Regions from separate parts of the Streptomyces sp. NPDC006332 genome, predicted to be linked through region 2. Evidence: riboswitches for the same ligand, from Rfam matches in the RefSeq annotation. Region 2 holds a riboswitch; the other holds the start of a gene.
What was found. Region 2 has a riboswitch for glycine ahead of gcvT (glycine cleavage system aminomethyltransferase GcvT). Riboswitches for the same ligand answer to the same signal wherever they lie in the genome.
Positions count from the first base shown of each region.

Region 1 (9,306 bases), on a different contig from region 2:
GGTTGAGCAGCAGGTTCCAGAACAGCGCCGACGGGCTGTATCTGCACGCCCTGCAGGAGAACTTCGGCATCCGGACCGCCATCTCCGTGGAGGAGGACCTCCGGCTGCCCGCCGCACCGAGTGTGATCGTACGTACCGCACAGCCGAGAACTGAGAAGGGCACATCGTGATCGCCGTACTGGGCCTCGTCGTGGGAGTCGTGGCCGGCCTGTTGGTCCGGCCCGAGGTTCCGGCGGTCGTCGAGCCTTATCTGCCGATCGCCGTCGTGGCGGCACTGGACGCCGTCTTTGGAGGCCTGCGGGCCATGCTCGACGGGATCTTCGACGACAAGGTCTTCGTCGTGTCGTTCCTGTCGAACGTCGTCGTGGCCGCGCTGATCGTGTTCCTGGGCGACAAGTTGGGTGTGGGCGCCCAACTGTCGACCGGTGTCGTCGTCGTGCTCGGGATCCGTATCTTCTCGAACGCCGCGGCGATCCGCAGGCACGTCTTCCGGGCGTGAGGCCGATGAGCAACCAGGACGAGACTCCCGACAACCGGCTGCGCAAGGAACTCCCCGAGGAGGCGCCCGCTGGGGCCGCGCCGCCGGCGGCCGAAGAAGACGCTCAGGGGCAGCAGCGGCTGACCGGCCGCCAGCGACTGGCGAACGGGCTGTGGCCGCCGCGCGTCACCCGGGCCCAACTCATCGTGGCCGTCCTGCTGTTCGGGCTGGGCTTCGGCCTGGCCGTTCAGGTCGCGTCGAACAGTGACAGCGACAGCGCGCTGCGCGGCGCCCGCCAAGAAGATCTTGTGCGCATCCTCGATGAACTGGACGACCGTACTCAGCGTCTTGAAGACGAGAAGCAGGGCCTCGAGAACCAGCGTGACGAGCTGGAGAACAGCTCGGACCAGGCCGAGGAGGCCCGCAAGCAGACGATCGAGAAGGAGAGGGAGCTCGGGATCCTCGCGGGCACGGTGGCCGCGCAGGGGCCCGGCATCACGATGACCATCGATGACACGAAGGGGACGGTCGAGGCGGACATGCTGCTCGACGCGATCCAGGAGCTGCGTGCGGCCGGCGCGGAGGCGATCCAGGTGAACGGCGTGCGCGTCGTCGCGGGGACCTATCTGACGGATTCCGGCAAGGGCGTGAGCGTCGACGGGAACAAGATCAACGCTCCTTTTCGTTTCAAGGTCATCGGCAAGCCGCAGGACCTCGAACCGGCGCTCAACATTCCAGGAGGCGTGGTGCAGACTCTCGAGAAGGAGCACGCCACCGCGACCGTCGAGCGGTCGGACAAGATCGTCGTGGACGCCTTGCGAGCTGCGAAGCGGCCTGACTACGCTCGGTCGTCCTCGCAGTGAACCGCAGGTGCATGGGGGACGTCCGGCCAGGGCATGAGGTTGCGGGGGGTCGGCGCACCGAATGGGTGGTGCGTGGTGGAAACTGTCAGGTGGATACGGACGTTGTGAGGGTGTCCGGGTCGACCGGTGTGTTCAATCAGGGTTCGTCCTGCCCCACGGGCGGGTCTGTTTCGGTCAAGGGGAATCGCCCGTGAAGTTGTTTGCGAAGTTGTTCGGCAAGAGCGCGCGAGAGGGCAGCGACAATGCGACCGCCCGCCATCGCGCACAGCCTGACGCGGAGGGCCAGCGCCCCCTGTACCGGGACCAGGTCGGTGGCCCCGGTGGTGACGTTCGCGGAGGTCAGGGCGCGCCGTCTGTTGACCCTGCCCAGGCCGGAGGCATAGGTTTCGGACAACCGTCGACCTCAAGTACGGGTGGAGGGTTTTCCGGCGACCCGTACGCTTCCCAAGCCCCTGGGGGGCAGCCTCGGCAGGAGGATCCGTCCATGTCGGCCCTGGTGTGTACGAGGTGCGGTAACCGCAACCCGGAGAACAGCCGCTTCTGCTCCAACTGCGGTGCGCCGCTGCGGCCCGGTGCGACGCCCGAGCGGCCCTCCGAGACCACGTCCACGATCTCCATCTCCGGGCTCGAGGCCTACGACTCCGAGGCCACCGGCCAGACGCAGATGCCCATGCTCTCCCCGGAAGCACAGGCGGCCGTCGACGCGCTGCCGCTCGGCTCCGCGCTGCTGGTGGTACGCCGTGGCCCGAACTCGGGCAGTCGCTTCCTTCTGGACGGCGACCTGACCACGGCCGGCCGTCATCCGCAGAGCGACATCTTCCTGGACGACGTGACGGTCTCTCGTCGGCACGTGGAGTTCCGCCGCGGCCCGGACGGCTCGTTCACGGTGGCCGACGTGGGCAGCCTGAACGGCACGTATGTGAACCGCGAGCGGATCGACCAGGTCGCTCTGAACAACGGTGACGAGGTGCAGATCGGCAAGTACCGGCTGGTCTTCTACGCGAGCCAGCGGGGCTACTGACCCTCCTCCGGACGTTGTCCGGGGGGACCCCCAGGGAAGGTCCATGCTTCATACACGGAGCGGCGGTGCCGGGCACGGCACCGCCGCCACGGACAGTGGGCTGATGAGCATCGGCACGGTGCTGAACGTGCTGCGCGACGAGTTTCCCGAAGTGACCATCTCCAAGATCCGTTTCCTGGAGTCTGAGGGGCTCATCGAGCCGCAGCGGACACCCTCGGGGTATCGCAAGTTCACCGCCGGCGACGTCGAGCGCCTGGGACAGGTCCTGAGGATGCAGCGGGACCACTATCTGCCGCTCAAGGTCATCAAGGACCACCTGGACGCCGTGGAGCGCGGTGAGGCCGTACAGCTGCCGGTTCTGGGGCGTCCGCGGGACGGTGAGGCCGCCCCTGAGGCTCTCGATGGGCCCACGGCTGCCCGCGTCGGACGGGCCGAGCTGCTCGCCGCCGCGGAGATCGGTGAGCAGGATCTGCACGAGTGGGAGTCGTACGGGCTCATCGCCCCGATGCAGGACGGGGCGTACGACGCCGAGGCCGTCACGGTGGCCTCGCTCGTCGCCGAACTGGGCCGGTTCGGGATCGAGCCGCGACACCTGCGCGTGATGAAGGCCGCCGCCGACCGCGAGGCCGGTCTGGTGGACCAGGTGGTGGCGCCGCTGAAACGCCATCGCAACCCGCAGACCAGGGCACACGCCGAAGCCCGCGCGAAGGAACTGGCGGGACTCACGGTGAAGCTGCACGCCGCGTTGGTGCAGATCGCCCTCGGGGTGCGGCTGCCCTGAAGTGGGCTGCGTGGTGGAGGCCGGATCGGCCACCCGTTTCCTGCCCGACTACCCAAACGTCCCGGGCACGGCCTAGGGTTGCTGTGTGAACGAGCTCGATGTCGTAGGTGTCCGGGTGGAAATGCCCTCCAACCAACCGATCGTGCTCCTGCGCGAAGTGGGAGGCGATCGCTACCTCCCCATTTGGATCGGACCGGGGGAGGCGACGGCGATCGCCTTCGCGCAGCAGGGCATGGCCCCCGCTCGACCGCTGACCCACGACCTGTTCAAGGACGTGCTGGAGGCCGTCGGCCAGGAGCTCACCGAGGTGCGCATCACGGATCTGCGTGAGGGCGTCTTCTACGCGGAGCTGGTGTTCGCCAGTGGGGTGGAGGTGAGTGCTCGGCCGTCCGACGCCATAGCGTTGGCCCTGCGCACCGGTACGCCGATCTACGGCAGCGACGGGGTGCTCGACGACGCGGGGATCGCGATTCCCGACGAGCAGGAGGACGAAGTGGAGAAGTTCCGCGAGTTCCTCGACCAGATCTCGCCCGAGGACTTCGGCACCAGCAGCCAGTGAACAACGACGGGCCCGGCGGATGAGCACTCCCGCCGGGCCCGCCCACGACCGTTGACGCCTCGCACGCCGCCAATTGCAGACGGTCGGCGCAGCCTCCCAGGGACCGCTCCGAGCGCATTCGGCTAGCCTTTCCCCGCGGCGGGGCACGGGAAACCACTCTTAGGGTGATTATCACTCGGCGTGCCGAGTGTGGCGATCGTTGACGCGCCCCTGGTGACTGCCTACCGTCGAGAGGGCAGGTCAAGGACGGAGGTCGGCGTGAGAAGCAGCGGCGACGGTATGGCTGGGGGTGCCCCCGGACGGAGTCTCGGGGCGAGCGGTCCGTACCCGCTTCACAGCAACGCGGCCGATCACGCTCCGCAGCGACCGACGGCCGTGCCGAGCAGCGGAGGGACGACGTCCATGGCGTCCGAGCAGATCGGCTACCGCGGTCCGACGGCCTGTGCGGCCGCCGGCATCACCTACCGGCAACTGGACTACTGGGCCCGCACCGGTCTCGTGGAGCCGAGCGTGCGGCCCGCCTACGGGTCCGGGACGCAGCGTCTGTACAGCTTCCGGGACGTCGTCATCCTGAAGATCGTCAAGCGCTTCCTGGACACCGGTGTGTCGCTGCAGAACATCCGCACGGCGGTCCAGCATCTGCGCGAGCGTGGATTTCGCGATCTGGAGCGCATGACCCTGATGAGCGACGGCGCCACGGTCTACGAGTGCACCACGCCCGACGAGGTCCACGCACTGCTCCAGGGCGGCCAGGGTGTCTTCGGGATCGCAGTCGGTGTGGTGTGGCGGGACGTGGAGAGTGCCCTCTCACAGCTGCATGGCGAGCGGGTGGACACCGGGGAGACGCTGGTCGGACACAACCCCGCGGACGAGCTGGCACGGCGCCGCAACCGGGCGGTCTGAGCGCCGTCCCCGCTCTTGGGTGGGGCATTGTCAGTGGCGTAGGGCAGCATCGGAGATGTGAGAACCGCGCCCACGATCCTGCATCTCGACATGGACGCCTTCTTCGCCTCGGCGGAGCAGGCCTCCAAGCCGAGTCTGCGGGGGAAAGCCGTCGTGGTGGGCGGGCTGGGGCCGCGTGGGGTGGTGGCCACGGCGTCGTACGAGGCACGGATCTTCGGGGTGCACTCGGCGCTGCCCATGGCCCAGGCGAGACGGCTCGCGCCGAACGCCGCGTATCTCGTGCCGCGCTTCGCGTTCTACCGGTCGATCAGCGATCAGGTGATGGAACTGTTGAGAGCGCTGTCGCCGTTGGTGGAGCCGCTGAGTCTGGATGAGGCGTTCGTGGATCTGGAGGCCGGGGGAGCGGCCTGGGACGAGGAGTCGGCGCGGCTGGCCGGGGTGAAGCTCCGGGCGGACATACGGGCTGTGACGGGGCTGACGGGATCGGTGGGGCTGGCCGCCTCCAAGATGCTGGCGAAGATCGCCTCGGAGCAGGCCAAGCCGGACGGACTGGTGCTGATCAAGCCGGGGACCGAGCGGGAGCTGCTCGGGCCGATGCCGGTGCGGACGCTGCCGGGGGTGGGCCCCGCGACGGGGGACCACCTGCGGCGTGTGGGGATCCACACCGTGGAGGAGATCGCCGAGGCGGGTGAGGACGAGTTGGTGCGGCTGCTGGGCAAGGCGCACGGGCACTCGCTGTACGCGATGGCGCTGGCGCTCGACGAGCGGCCCGTGGTGGCGGAGCGGGAGACGAAGTCGGTGTCGGTGGAAGACACGTACGACGTCGACATCCATGACCGGGTCCGGGTGGGGATGGAGGTGCAGCGGCTGGCGGAGCGGTGTGTGCGGCGGCTGCGGGAGGCGGGGCTGTCCGGCCGGACCATCGTGCTCAAGGTGCGACGGTTCGACTTCTCCACGCTCACCCGGTCCGAGACGTTGCGGGGGCCGACGGACGATCCGGGGGTGGTGCGGGAGGCGGCCGCGCGACTGTTGGACTCCGTGGACACGACCGGGGGTGTGCGGTTGCTCGGAGTGGGGGTCAGTGGGTTGGCCGACTACACGCAGGAGGATCTGTTCGCGCAGGCGGCGGGAGAGCGGATGGACTCCGGTGCGGTCGAGGAGGCGGATGACACGCCCGTCGAGGAACCGAAGGCGCCGACTGAGCGGCGGTGGCCCTCGGGACACGATGTGCGGCACACCGTGTACGGACACGGGTGGGTGCAGGGAAGCGGTCTCGGGCGGGTGACAGTGCGGTTCGAGACGCCCGACTCGGGGCCTGGGCGGGTGCGGACGTTCCGGATCGAGGATCCCGATCTTGAGCCGGCGGAGCCGTTGCCGTTGGTGCGGGCGCTCTCCGAGGCGGGTGAGGCTCAGCTGGGCGGGGCCTCGGTGGGCGGGCCAACGGGGTCGGGGTGAGTGCGGGGGTGGCGGGTCTGGGTGGAGTGTGGGTGGGGTGTGTGCTGGTTTCGGGCGCGAGGGGACGGGCTGGTGAGCCGTACGGGTCGGCTACCGGCGGCCCGGCTGTAAGTGCGCCGGGCTGATCGGGGTGCGTCGTGGGGGTGGCGCGGTGGGCGGATCGGCTGGGCCTGGGCCGGATGTGTCGGCCGCCGAGGTCGGTCATCCGGATGGGGGAGGTGTCGGTGGGGAGGGTGGGGACGACGACGTGGAGGGTCAGGACTCGTCCGTGTTTGCCAGCGTGCCGAAGTCGTGGTCCGGGAGCGGAGGAGGAGGGGCGGACAGGTCGAGACCGTAGTGGTGGTAGAGCTGCAGTTCCTGCTCGGGGGAGAGGTGGCGGCCCACGCCGAAGTCCGGGGCGTCCTTGATCAGGGCCCGGTCGAAGGGGACGCGCAAGGTGCCCTCGATCAGTTCGCTGGGCTCCAGGGGGACGAAGGCGTCCCTGCTGAACAGACCTGTCCGTATGGCCGCCCACTCCGGTACGCCGGTCGCGTCGTCGAGGTAGATCTCGTCGATCGTGCCGATCTTGGTGCCGTTGCGGTCGAACGCCTTGCGGCCGATCAGGTTGCGCGGATCGATGTCGGTCTGCACGGGTCCTCCATTTGGTCGCAACTCATCCGTAAGCACCACAAAAGAGCACAATCAGGGAGGCGGCCACTCGAACGCTCAAGCGCTGATCTCGCTGGTACGCTGGCAAACGGCTGCTGACCCCGTGCGGGAGAGTCCTTCGGGCGACATCCGGAGGCGCCGAAGGAGCAAATCCTCCCCGGAATCTCTCAGGCCCCCGTACCGCATGGGTGAGGTCACTCTGGAAAGCAGGGCGGGTGTCGACGGCTTCCGCTCTCACCGACGGTGAAAGTCGGCCACCCTCGGGTGGTCCGGTGAAGCTCTCAGGTTGAGATGACAGAGGGGGAGGCCGTTCGGGTACCCGTGCCGTGGTGCCCCACGAAGGTCGTGTCAGACCAGGAGGCCTCCGCAATGATCGCTCACCGCAGTCCGCTCTCCGAACTGGAGCAGGGAATTCCGTTCGAACAGCGTCACATCGGACCTGACCAGGAAGCTCGGGCGAAGATGCTCGCCCATGTCGGGTACGGCTCGCTGGACGAGCTCACCGCCGCCGCGGTGCCGGACGTGATCAAGAACGCCGACGCGCTCGATCTGCCGGGTGCGCGTACCGAGGCCGAGGTGCTGGCCGAGCTGCGTTCGCTGGCCGACCGGAACCAGGTTCTCGACTCCATGGTCGGCCTCGGGTACTACGGGACGTTCACGCCGCCCGTGATCCTGCGCAACGTGATGGAGAACCCGGCCTGGTACACGGCGTACACGCCCTACCAGCCGGAGATCTCCCAGGGGCGTCTGGAGGCTCTGCTCAACTTCCAGACCATGGTCGCCGAGCTCACCGGCCTGCCGACCTCCGGTGCCTCGCTGCTCGACGAGGGCACCGCGGCGGCCGAGGCGCTGGCACTGTCGCGGCGCATGGGCAGGAACAAGAAGGGTCTCTTCCTGGTCGACGCGGACACGCTGCCGCAGACCGTAGCCGTGATCCGGACGCGGGCCGAGCCGACCGGCGTCGAGGTCGTGGTCGCGGACCTCGGTGACGGCATTCCGGCCGAGATCGCCGGGCGTGAGATCAACGGTGTGCTGCTGCAGTACCCGGGCGCCTCCGGTGCCGTACGCGACATCAAGCCGCTGATCGAGCAGGCCCACGAACTCGGCGCGCTGGTGACGGTCGCCGCCGATCTGCTGGCGCTGACGCTGCTGAAGCCCCCGGGTGAGCTCGGTGCGGACATCGCCGTCGGGACGACCCAGCGGTTCGGGGTACCGATGGGCTTCGGCGGACCGCACGCCGGATACATGGCGGTCCGTGAGAAGTTCGCGCGCAGCCTGCCGGGGCGGCTCGTGGGCGTGTCCGTCGACGCCGACGGGAACAAGGCCTACCGGCTCGCCCTGCAGACGCGGGAGCAGCACATCCGGCGCGAGAAGGCGACCAGCAACATCTGCACCGCGCAGGTGCTGCTCGCCGTGATGGCCGGCATGTACGCCGTCTACCACGGGCCCGAGGGCCTCAGGGGCATCGCACGGCGCACCCACCGGTACGCCACGATCCTCGCCGCGGGCCTGACGGCCGGCGGGATCGAGGTCGTGCACGGCTCCTACTTCGACACCCTGACCGCCCGGGTGCCGTCACGGGCGGCCGAGGTCGTCGCGGCCGCGCGCGAGAACGGCGTCAACCTCCGGCTCGTCGACGCCGACCTGGTGTCGATCGCGTGCGACGAGACCACCTCGCGGACTCAACTGGCCGCCGTGTGGGCCGCGTTCGGGGTCGAGGGGGACATCGAGGCGCTGGACGCGGCCGCCGAGGACTCCCTTCCGGCCGCGCTGCGGCGTACCGACGCGTACCTCACACACCCCGTCTTCCACCAGCACCGCTCCGAGACCGCGATGCTCCGCTACCTGCGTCGGCTGGCCGACCGGGACTACGCCCTCGACCGCGGCATGATCCCGTTGGGCTCCTGCACCATGAAGCTCAACGCCACCACCGAGATGGAGCCGGTCACCTGGCCCGAGTTCGGTCAGCTGCACCCCTTCGCGCCCGCCGAGCAGGCCGAGGGCTATCTCGTCCTCATCCGCGAGCTGGAGGAGCGTCTCGCCGAGGTCACCGGCTACGACACGGTCTCGCTGCAGCCCAACGCCGGTTCGCAGGGCGAGCTGGCGGGACTGCTCGCCGTACGCGGATATCACCGGGCCAACGGGGACGAGCAGCGGACCGTGTGTCTGATCCCGTCGTCGGCGCACGGCACCAACGCCGCCAGTGCCGTGATGGCCGGGATGAAGGTCGTCGTGGTGAAGACCGCCGAGGACGGCGAGATCGACGTCGAGGATCTGCGGGCGAAGATCGAGCAGCACCGGGACGAGCTGGCGGTGCTGATGATCACGTACCCCTCCACGCACGGTGTGTTCGAGGAGCATGTCGCGGACATCTGCGCGCAGGTGCACGAGGCCGGCGGCCAGGTGTACGTCGACGGCGCCAACCTCAACGCCCTGGTGGGGCTGGCCAAGCCGGGACACTTCGGCGGGGACGTCTCGCACCTGAACCTGCACAAGACGTTCTGCATCCCGCACGGCGGCGGCGGTCCGGGCGTCGGCCCGGTCGGGGTGCGCGCGCACCTGGCGCCGTACCTGCCGAACCACCCCCTGCAGCCCGCG
Region 1 is NZ_JBEXRA010000049.1:4,260-13,565, forward strand. It holds gene ABZ027_RS33190 (DUF881 domain-containing protein) at 1-170, shown strand, start outside; gene ABZ027_RS33195 (small basic family protein) at 167-499, shown strand; gene ABZ027_RS33200 (DUF881 domain-containing protein) at 505-1,341, shown strand; gene ABZ027_RS33205 (FHA domain-containing protein) at 1,403-2,362, shown strand; gene ABZ027_RS33210 (MerR family transcriptional regulator) at 2,406-3,143, shown strand; gene ABZ027_RS33215 (bifunctional nuclease family protein) at 3,229-3,702, shown strand; gene ABZ027_RS33220 (MerR family transcriptional regulator) at 3,961-4,605, shown strand; gene ABZ027_RS33225 (DNA polymerase IV) at 4,663-6,060, shown strand; gene ABZ027_RS33230 (PRC-barrel domain-containing protein) at 6,316-6,690, opposite strand; glycine riboswitch at 6,805-6,901, shown strand; gene gcvP (aminomethyl-transferring glycine dehydrogenase) at 7,078-9,306, shown strand, end outside.
Region 1: linked by a shared signal. The riboswitch ahead of gcvP (aminomethyl-transferring glycine dehydrogenase) and the one ahead of gcvT (glycine cleavage system aminomethyltransferase GcvT) in region 2 are both predicted to bind glycine.

Region 2 (9,306 bases):
TCCCGGTCGCGGAGGCGGCGCGAGGCGCGGACGTCGTCGTCGTCACGATCCCCTTGAAGGCGGTGCCGGACCTGGCGTCCGGCCTGTTCGACGAGGCGGCGGACGGGGTCGCCGTGATCGACACCGGCAACTACTACCCGCAACGCGACGGCAGGATCGCGGAGATCGAGGACGAGGGGCTCACCGAGAGCCGCTGGACCGCGCGGCGCCTCGGCCACACCGTCGTCAAGGCCTTCAACGGCACCTACGCCCAGGACATCCTGGACCGACCGCGCCCGGCCGGCGCCCCGGACCGTCTGGCACTGCCGGTGGCCGGCGACGACCAGGAGGCGAAGAGCAGGGTGCGGGCCCTGATCGACGAGCTGGGCTTCGACACGGTCGACGCGGGCACCCTCGACGACTCCTGGCGCCAGCAGCCCGGCACCCCGGTGTACGGACTGCGGGAGGGTGTCGACGGCGTCACGAAGGCGCTCGCGGAGGCGAGCCCGGAGCGAGGGCCGGAGTGGCGCTTCTAGGGCCGTGGCCGGAAAGGTTCACGAGCCGGTGAACCATTCCGGCCACGGCACCAGGTCCTGCCTTCCGGCGGAACCGGCCCGTTGAGAGGGCTGGATCCGCTCAGGCGTCCGCGGCCCACTCCCGCAGCGCGGCCTTGCTCGCGAAGTTCGCCACGTTCTTGTCCAGCGGATCGTCGGTGTACTGGTGGAAGCGCCAGTTCGCCTTGATGCGGGGCTTGCCCGCCGTGACGTAGTCGGCGATCCAGAGACCGTCTCCCGCGTACGAGGTCGTATCGACGTTCAGCCAGAAGTGCCGGTTCGTGTATAGGACAACCCGGTTGTTCGGCCGCAGCGCCCGCACCTTGCGGATGAAACTGTCCTTCTCCGCGTTGCTCGCGTGCGTGCCCTCGCCCGTCGTCTCCCAGTCGACGGCGAGGATGTCGCCCGCCTTCTCGGGGGCGTGCGAGACGAAGTACTCCGCCTGGGCCGTGAGGTTGCCCGGCCACAGGAAGTGGTAGAAGCCGACGACCAGACCGGCGTCACGACCGTGCTTCGCCTGCGCGGCGAGTTTCGGGTTGACGTACGAACGGCCCTCGGTCGCCTTGATGAAGGCGAAGGAGAGGCCGTCGGTGCCGTAGGACGAGGACTGGTACGCGCTGACGTCGATGCCACGCAGCATGGTGCTCCCGGAGTGCCTGTGGGGGTCAGGAGTCGGTCGGTGACCGCCGCCCCACCCTGGCACGGGCGATCACCGCCCCACGCGGAAACGTCGACCTGCGGCATTTGTCGAACGTCTCTACGCCGACGGGCGTCAGCACTCGATGATGTTCACCGCGAGCCCGCCCCGCGCCGTCTCCTTGTACTTCACGCTCATGTCGGCGCCGGTGTCCTTCATCGTCTTGATGACCTTGTCGAGGGACACCTTGTGGGAGCCGTCGCCGCGCATCGCCATCCGGGCGGCCGTGACCGCCTTCGCCGCGGCCATGCCGTTGCGTTCGATGCACGGGATCTGGACCAGGCCGCCGACCGGGTCGCAGGTCAGGCCCAGGTTGTGTTCCATGCCGATCTCGGCGGCGTTCTCGACCTGTTCCGGAGATCCGCCGAGCACCTCCGCGAGCGCGCCCGCGGCCATCGAGCAGGCCGAGCCGACCTCGCCCTGGCAGCCGACCTCGGCGCCGGAGATGGACGCGTTCTCCTTGAAGAGCATGCCGATCGCGCCCGCCGCCAGCAGGAAACGGACCACCCCGTCCTCGTCGGCGCCCGGCACGAAGTTGATGTAGTAGTGCAGGACGGCGGGGATGATCCCCGCGGCTCCGTTGGTGGGCGCGGTCACCACCCGGCCGCCCGCCGCGTTCTCCTCGTTCACCGCCATCGCGTACAGCGTGATCCACTCCATGGCGCGAGCCAACGGATCGCCCTCCGCGCGCAGTTGGCGTGCGGAGACGGCCGCGCGGCGGCGGACCTTCAGGCCGCCCGGCAGGATGCCCTCGCGAGACATGCCGCGCGACACGCACGCCTGCATCACCCGCCAGATCTCCAGCAGTCCCTCGTGGATCTCCTCCTCGGTGCGCCAGGCCCGCTCGTTCTCCAACATCAGCGCGGAGATCGACAGACCCGTCTCCCTGGTCAGGCGCAGCAGCTCGTCGCCCGTACGGAAGGGGTACTTGAGCACCGTGTCGTCCAGCTTGATGCGGTCCGCGCCCACCGCGTCCTCGTCCACCACGAAGCCGCCGCCGACCGAGTAGTACGTCTTCGACAGCAGCTGAGAGCCCGCCGCGTCGTACGCCCAGAGCGTCATGCCGTTCGCGTGGTGGGGGAGGGTCTTGCGGCGGTGCAGGACCATGTCGTCGTCGTAGGAGAAGGCGATCTCGTGCTCGCCCAGCAGGCGCAGGCGGCCCGTCTCCCTGATCCGTGTCACCCGGTCGTCCGCCGACTCCACGTCCACCGTGCGCGGCGAGTCGCCCTCCAGGCCGAGCAGTACCGCCTTGGGCGTGCCGTGGCCGTGCCCGGTCGCGCCCAGGGAGCCGTACAACTCGGTGCGCACGGAGGCGACCGTCTCCATGAGTCCCTCGTTGCGCACCCGGGCGGCGAACATGCGCGCCGCGCGCATCGGGCCGACCGTGTGGGAACTGGACGGGCCGATTCCGATCGAGAACAGGTCGAAGACCGATATGGCCACGGTGACTCCTTGGTACGGGGTGGTGCGGGGTGCCGCACACGCCTCTCAGTGTGCGCGGCACCCGGGGAAGGGAACTACTTGCTCAGACCGGGATACAGCGGGTGCTTGTCGGCGAGGGCTTCGACCCTGGCCTTCAGCGCTGCCATGGCGTCCCCCTCGAAGGGGGCGGGCGCCTTCAGGGTCTCCGCGATGACGTCCGCGACCTCGGCGAAGTCCTCGGCGGTGAAGCCGCGGGTGGCGAGGGCGGGCGTACCGATCCGCAGGCCCGAGGTGACCATCGGCGGACGCGGGTCGTCGGGGACGGCGTTGCGGTTGACCGTGATGCCGACCTCGTGGAGCCGGTCCTCGGCCTGCCGGCCGTCGAGCTCGGACTCGCGCAGGTCGACCAGGATCAGATGCACGTCGGTGCCGCCGGACAGCACGTTCACGCCGGCCTCGCGGGCGTCCGGCGCGGTGAGGCGCTCGGCGAGGATCCGCGCGCCGTCCACCGTACGGCGCTGGCGCTCCTTGAAGTCCTCGCTCGCGGCGACCTTGAACGAGACCGCCTTGGCCGCGATCACGTGCTCCAGGGGACCGCCCTGGAAGCCCGGGAAGACGGACGAGTTCAGCTTCTTCGCGAAGTCCTTCTTGGCGAGGATGATGCCGCCGCGCGGGCCGCCCAGCGTCTTGTGGGTGGTGGAGGTGACGACGTCCGCGTACGCAACCGGGTTGGGGTGCAGACCGGCCGCGACCAGACCCGCGAAGTGCGCCATGTCCACCCACAGGTGGGCCTCGACCTCGTCGGCGATCCGGCGGAACTCGGCGAAGTCCAGCTGCCGCGGGTACGCCGACCAGCCCGCGATGATCACCTTCGGCCGGTGCTCCTTGGCGAGCCGCTCCAGCTCGGCCATGTCGACCAGGCCGGTCTTCGCGTCCACGTGGTAGGCGACCACGTCGAACTGCTTGCCGGAGAAGTTCAGCCGCATCCCGTGGGTCAGGTGGCCGCCGTGCGCCAGATCCAGACCGAGGATGGTGTCACCGGGCTGGGCGAGCGCGAACAGGGCCGCCTGGTTGGCGGACGCGCCCGAATGGGGCTGCACGTTGGCGTACTCGGCGCCGAACAGGTCCTTGACCCGGTCGATCGCGATCTGCTCGGTCACGTCGACGTGCTCGCAGCCGCCGTAGTAACGGCGGCCCGGGTAGCCCTCGGCGTACTTGTTGGTCAGGACGGAGCCCTGCGCCTCCAGCACCGCGAGGGGCGCGAAGTTCTCGGAGGCGATCATCTCCAGGGTGGACTGCTGGCGGACCAGCTCGGCGTCGACCGCGGCGGAGACCTCGGGGTCGAGCTCGTGCAGGGGCGTGTTCAGAACGGACATCAGGTGCAGGACTCCTCAGCCGGCGGAAAAGGCGGTGTACTCGTCGGCGGAGAGCAGGTCGGCCGGCTCCTCGGCCACGCGGACCTTGAACAGCCAGCCGCCCTCGAAGGGGGCGGAGTTCACCAGCGACGGGTCGTCGACCACGTCCTCGTTGACCTCGGTGACCTCACCGGACACCGGGGAGTACAGGTCGCTGACCGACTTGGTGGACTCCAGTTCGCCGCAGGTCTCGCCCGCGGTCACACCGGCACCGACCTCCGGGAGCTGGACGAAGACGACGTCACCGAGCGCGTTGGCCGCGTGCTCCGTGATGCCGACCGTCGAGACGCCGTTCTCGGCGCCCGACAGCCACTCGTGCTCCTTGCTGTAGCGCAGCTGCTGGGGATTGCTCATGGCCTGAATTCTCCTGTACGCGGGGGAGTGCTGGTGAATGAGGGACTGCTGGAAACGTACGTGAGCAGCGGAAAGTGCGCAGGGTCACGCACGCCGACTGCCCGCCGCCGTCACTTCTGACGCTTGTAGAACGGCAGCGCCACGACCTCGTACGGCTCGTGACTGCCCCGGATGTCCACACCGACACCGGGTGTGCCCGGCGCCGCGTGCGCCCCGTCGACGTACGCCATCGCGATCGGCCTGCCCAGCGTGGGCGAGGGCGCGCCCGAGGTGACCTCGCCGATCACCCGGCCGTCCGCGACGACCGGGTACCCCGCACGCGGCACCCGGCGGCCCTCGGCGACGAGGCCGACGAGAACCCGCGGCGGGTTGTGCTCCGAACGGGCGGCGGCCTCCCGGAGGGCCTCGCGGCCCACGAAGTCGCCCTCCTTCTCGAACTTCACCACCCGGCCGAGACCGGCGTCGAAGGGGGTCAACGCGGTGGAGAGCTCGTGCCCGTACAGCGGCATGCCCGCCTCCAGGCGCAGGGTGTCCCGGCAGGACAGGCCGCACGGGACCAGGCCGACACCCTCGCCGGCCTCGGTCAGCGCCTGCCACAGCCGCACGGCGTGCTCCGGCTTCACGAACAGCTCGAAGCCGTCCTCGCCGGTGTACCCGGTGCGGGCGATGAGCGCGGGCACGCCGGCCGCGGTGCCCGGCAGACCGGCGTAGTACTTCAGGCCGTCGAGGTCGGCGTCGGTGAGGGACTTCAGGACACCCGCGGACTGGGGGCCCTGTACGGCGATCAGCGCGTAGGCGTCCCGGTCGTCGCGCACCTGGACGTCGAAACCGGCGGCCCGCTCGGTCAACGCGTCCAGCACCACCTGGGCGTTGGAGGCGTTGGCGACGACCATGTAGTGCGCGGACCCGGCCTCCGCCTCGTCGAGCCGGTACACGATCAGGTCGTCCAGGATGCCGCCGTCGGCCCGGCAGATCATGGTGTAGCGGGCGCGGCCGACGCCGACGGAGGCGATGTTGCCGACCAGCGCGTGGTTCAGGAACGCGGCCGCCTGCGGGCCGGTCACCGTGATCTCGCCCATGTGCGAGAGGTCGAACAGACCGGCCCGGGTGCGCACGGCCTGGTGTTCGTCGCGTTCGGAGCCGTAGCGAAGGGGCATGTCCCAGCCGGCGAAGTCGGTCATCGTCGCGCCGAGCGAACGATGCAGGGCGTCGAGCGCGGTGTGACGGGGTGCGGTACTGCTCATCGGACGGTCGTCTCCCGAGGCGATGGGGGACCTCCCGCGCGAGCTCATGTCGAGCGTGAGGGAGGGCGAGGTCGTTCCTCCCCATCTGTCATCGGAACCTGAGAGGTTCGTCAGGACCACGCGAAGCGGTGATCACGACTTGCACCTTGGGTGGGGCCACTGTCGCAGCGGCCCGCTTTTCAGATGTGCCTCGCCCGCGCGGTACGGGGCCTGAGAGATTCAAGGGAGGGACTTGCTCCTTCGGCGCCCGGGCATCCGTACGACACACGTACGACCCGGAACTCTCCCGCGCGGATTCAAGCGGCCGGTATGCAGTTGGCGCCGACATCATTGCACGCATCGGTCGAGTACGGCAGGGCGGCATCTGTAACCGGCTTGTGGCAGGACGAGCACGAAAACACGAGACACCGCGCATTACCTTCTCTTTACACTCGACGGGCAGGGAAGTCGTGACCACCCCAGGGGAGGACGATCACGGTGAACAGGACCACGGCGTACGCGACCACCTCGGCTCTCGCGCTGCCCGAGCAGACGACGGTCCCGGCACCTCAGGCGTGCGGCCCGCTCGGCGCACCCGTCGTCCGCGACCTCCGTGAGCGCGGCGGCCGCAGCCCGCACGCCCTGCTCTTCGGCCCCCGGGACCTGGTCGCGATCACCGGCCTGCCCGGCAGCGGCAAGTCCACCCTGATGCGCCGCACGGTCAACGGGCTGCGCATCGACTCCCAGGACGCCCGCGACCGCTGGGCGACGCGGATGCCCCGCTTCCTGCCGTACGCGGTCTACCGCCCCCTGGTCCGCCTCGCGCACTACGCCGGTCTGCGCCGCGCCCTGCGCTCCGGCAAAGGGGTCGTGGTGCACGACTGCGGTACGCAGGCCTGGGTGCGCGGCTGGCTGGCCCGCGAGGCCCGTCGCCGGGGTGGCACCCTGCACCTGCTGCTGCTCGACGTCACGCCGGACACCGCCCTCGCCGGGCAGCGCGAGCGCGGCCGCGGTGTCTCGCGGTACGCGTTCCTGCGTCACCGGGGCGCCGCCTCCCGCCTGATCGGCTCCGTGGCGAACGGCGACCTGCCCGCGGGCTGCGGCTCGGCGGTGCTGGTCGACCGGGACGCGGCGAACGTGCTGCGACGGATCGGGTTCACGGGCTGAGCCGGACCGGTTCGGTGGCCGGACCGGCCGCCCGTCTCTCATGGGCGCTCCGTACCCGATAGCCTTTTCAGCTACAGCAGGCGGTACCAGGCAGGCGGTAGGCAGGCAGATGGACTTCCCGGCGGACTTCCCCGCTGACTTCCCGGGTTTCCCGGCACAGGCGCACCCTCATCCGCACGGCGGATGGCCCGGCAACGAGCTGGAGGAGGTGCTGTCCGCCTCCCTCGGCGTGCCCGGGGCGGGCGGGCGGATCATCGAGGTGCTCGGCCGCAGCTTCCTCTGGGTGCCGCTGCCCAACGGCGGCGGACCGCACAGCGGCCCCCTGGACCTGCCCACGCTGGAGATCGAGGGCCAGGCCTACGTCCCGGTGTTCAGCTCCGAGGAACAGTTCCGCCAGGTGGTCGGCTCGCACCTGTCGTACACCATCGCCCCCGCGGTCGAGTTCGCCCGCGGTCTGCCGCCCCAGGTCGGCCTCGCGGTGAACCCGGACGGCACGGTCGGTGTCCCGTTGCCGCCGGCCGCCGTCGCCGAACTGTGCCGGGTCGGCCGGACCCCGCTGGACGGTCCCGCCGCCGGCGGCCGGGTCCGCCTGTTCGAGCCGGACTGGCAGGACGACCCGGTCGACTTCCTCGCGGCGGCCTCGTCCGAGTTCGCCGCCACGGGCGTGGTGCTCACCGCCCGCCGCTGCCTCGCCGTCATCGAGACGGCCGAGCCGGTCATGTTCGTGGGCGTGGAACTGTCCCAGTGGGAGGGCGACTTGCGGGCCCTGCCGATGGAGGCCCTGGCCCGTGCCCTGGGCACCGTCCCCGTCCGGTGGCCGGTCAACCTGGTGCTCCTGGACGTGACGGACGACCCGGTGGGCCACTGGATGAGGCAGAGTGTGCGGCCCTTCTACCAACAGGGCTACTGAAACAGCGACAGGGCTACTGAAACAGCTCAACGGCTGAACCCGGCGGAGCGCCTAAGCTGGGTCCCTATTCAGGCCACATCACGAAGGGTCGGTAAAAGGTGAGCGCCAGCGGCACCGCGGCCGGGCAGGTCGAGCACATGCTGCGCCAGGTGACGCCCGGGCGTTACGACGCCTACGAGGCGCTCCTTCGCGCGCTCGCCACCCCGTCCTCCGGACAGGTCTGGATGCTGCTGTGGCACGGCCAGGCCGGTTCCCCCGACGCCCAGTACGGGAACATGCAGGTCGAGGGGTACGGCTACGCCCCATGCGTCACCTCCGCCCAGGAGTTGTCGGCCAGCGGCTGGAACAGATCGTACGAAGTGATCGACGGCCTCGACGTGGCCCGCACCCTCTACCCCGACCACTACGGCCTCTGGCTCAACCCGCACGCCCCCGGCGGCGGCGTCGGCATCCCCTGGCTCGACCTGCGCCGCATCGCCACCGGCCTGGACCGCCAGCCCGCCGGGCCCCTCAGGCTGTCCGAACCCGGCATCGAGATCCCGCAGTTCTACGCCCTGATCGCGCAGAACGCCCACCGCACCCCGGCGGTGCGCGCCCTGCGCCGCGCCTGGGTGCAGCCCGCGCTCGGGGCGCCCTATCTCGCCGTCGGCCTCGACGTGTACGACACCAGTCCGCCGGCCGTCGACTCGGTGCGCGCGATGATGCAGCAGTCCATCGGTGTCGTCCCGGACGGGCTGCCGGTCTCCACCGTGGCCATGTCCGACGAGTACGACCCGGTCGCCCTGTGGATGCGGGCCAACGCCCGCCCCTTCTACGACCGGGAGGCGCACGCCGCCCCTGCCCCCGCCCAGGCCCCGGCGGCCGGTTACGGCTATCCGCAGGCGGGTGGCCGGTACTGACCGGTTCGGGCGGCGGCTCACCCTCGTGACATGAGTCACTTCGAGGTTATTGATCTTCTTTTGGCTCTAGGTGTCGATCCATGCGCGTAGATTGGCGTCTGTTGACCTCAATGCTGCCCGTTTCGCCCCGGTGTCCCAACTTCCACACGTCCGACAGCTGTTACCCACTGTTCGGATAACGGAATCGCTGGTGCAGCATCACGGTTGCGCATCCATTCACCGCCAAGGCTGGCACCTGATCGCCGAGGCGTTGAAGACTCCCCGTCCAAGGGGGGTTGCCCCTTTGTGTTCGATTGAAGATGACGCCGCTACAGCGGCAAGTGCGGGCCGGTCACCGCCGGTTGAGAGGGGTCCCTGCCATGACGGCGCCATTGCACGACACCGCTGCGGAAGCGGCGCCGGCCGCTCCAGCCGACCCCGCGGACTCAGGCGCCAAGAAGGTCGAAGGCCGGTCCCTGAAGCAGATCGCCTGGCACCGCCTGAAGCAGGACAAGGTTGCTCTGGCCGGCGGAATCACCGTGCTGGTCCTGGTGTTGGTCGCCGTGTTCGCCCCGCTGATCGTCTCGCTGCTCGGCCACCCGCCGAACGAGTTCCACCAGGAGGAACTCGATCCGCTGACCAACTTGCCGCAGGGCACCTGGGGCGGCGTCAGTGGTGACTACCTGTTCGGTGTCGAGCCCAACAAG
Region 2 is NZ_JBEXRA010000027.1:60,125-69,430, forward strand. It holds gene ABZ027_RS23915 (NAD(P)-binding domain-containing protein) at 1-515, shown strand, start outside; gene ABZ027_RS23920 (glycoside hydrolase family 25 protein) at 616-1,173, opposite strand; gene ABZ027_RS23925 (L-serine ammonia-lyase) at 1,306-2,673, opposite strand; gene glyA (serine hydroxymethyltransferase) at 2,748-4,028, opposite strand; gene gcvH (glycine cleavage system protein GcvH) at 4,044-4,421, opposite strand; gene gcvT (glycine cleavage system aminomethyltransferase GcvT) at 4,532-5,665, opposite strand; glycine riboswitch at 5,855-5,964, opposite strand; gene ABZ027_RS23945 (AAA family ATPase) at 6,143-6,811, shown strand; gene ABZ027_RS23950 (enhanced serine sensitivity protein SseB) at 6,921-7,721, shown strand; gene ABZ027_RS23955 (enhanced serine sensitivity protein SseB C-terminal domain-containing protein) at 7,820-8,620, shown strand; gene ABZ027_RS23960 (ABC transporter permease) at 8,980-9,306, shown strand, end outside.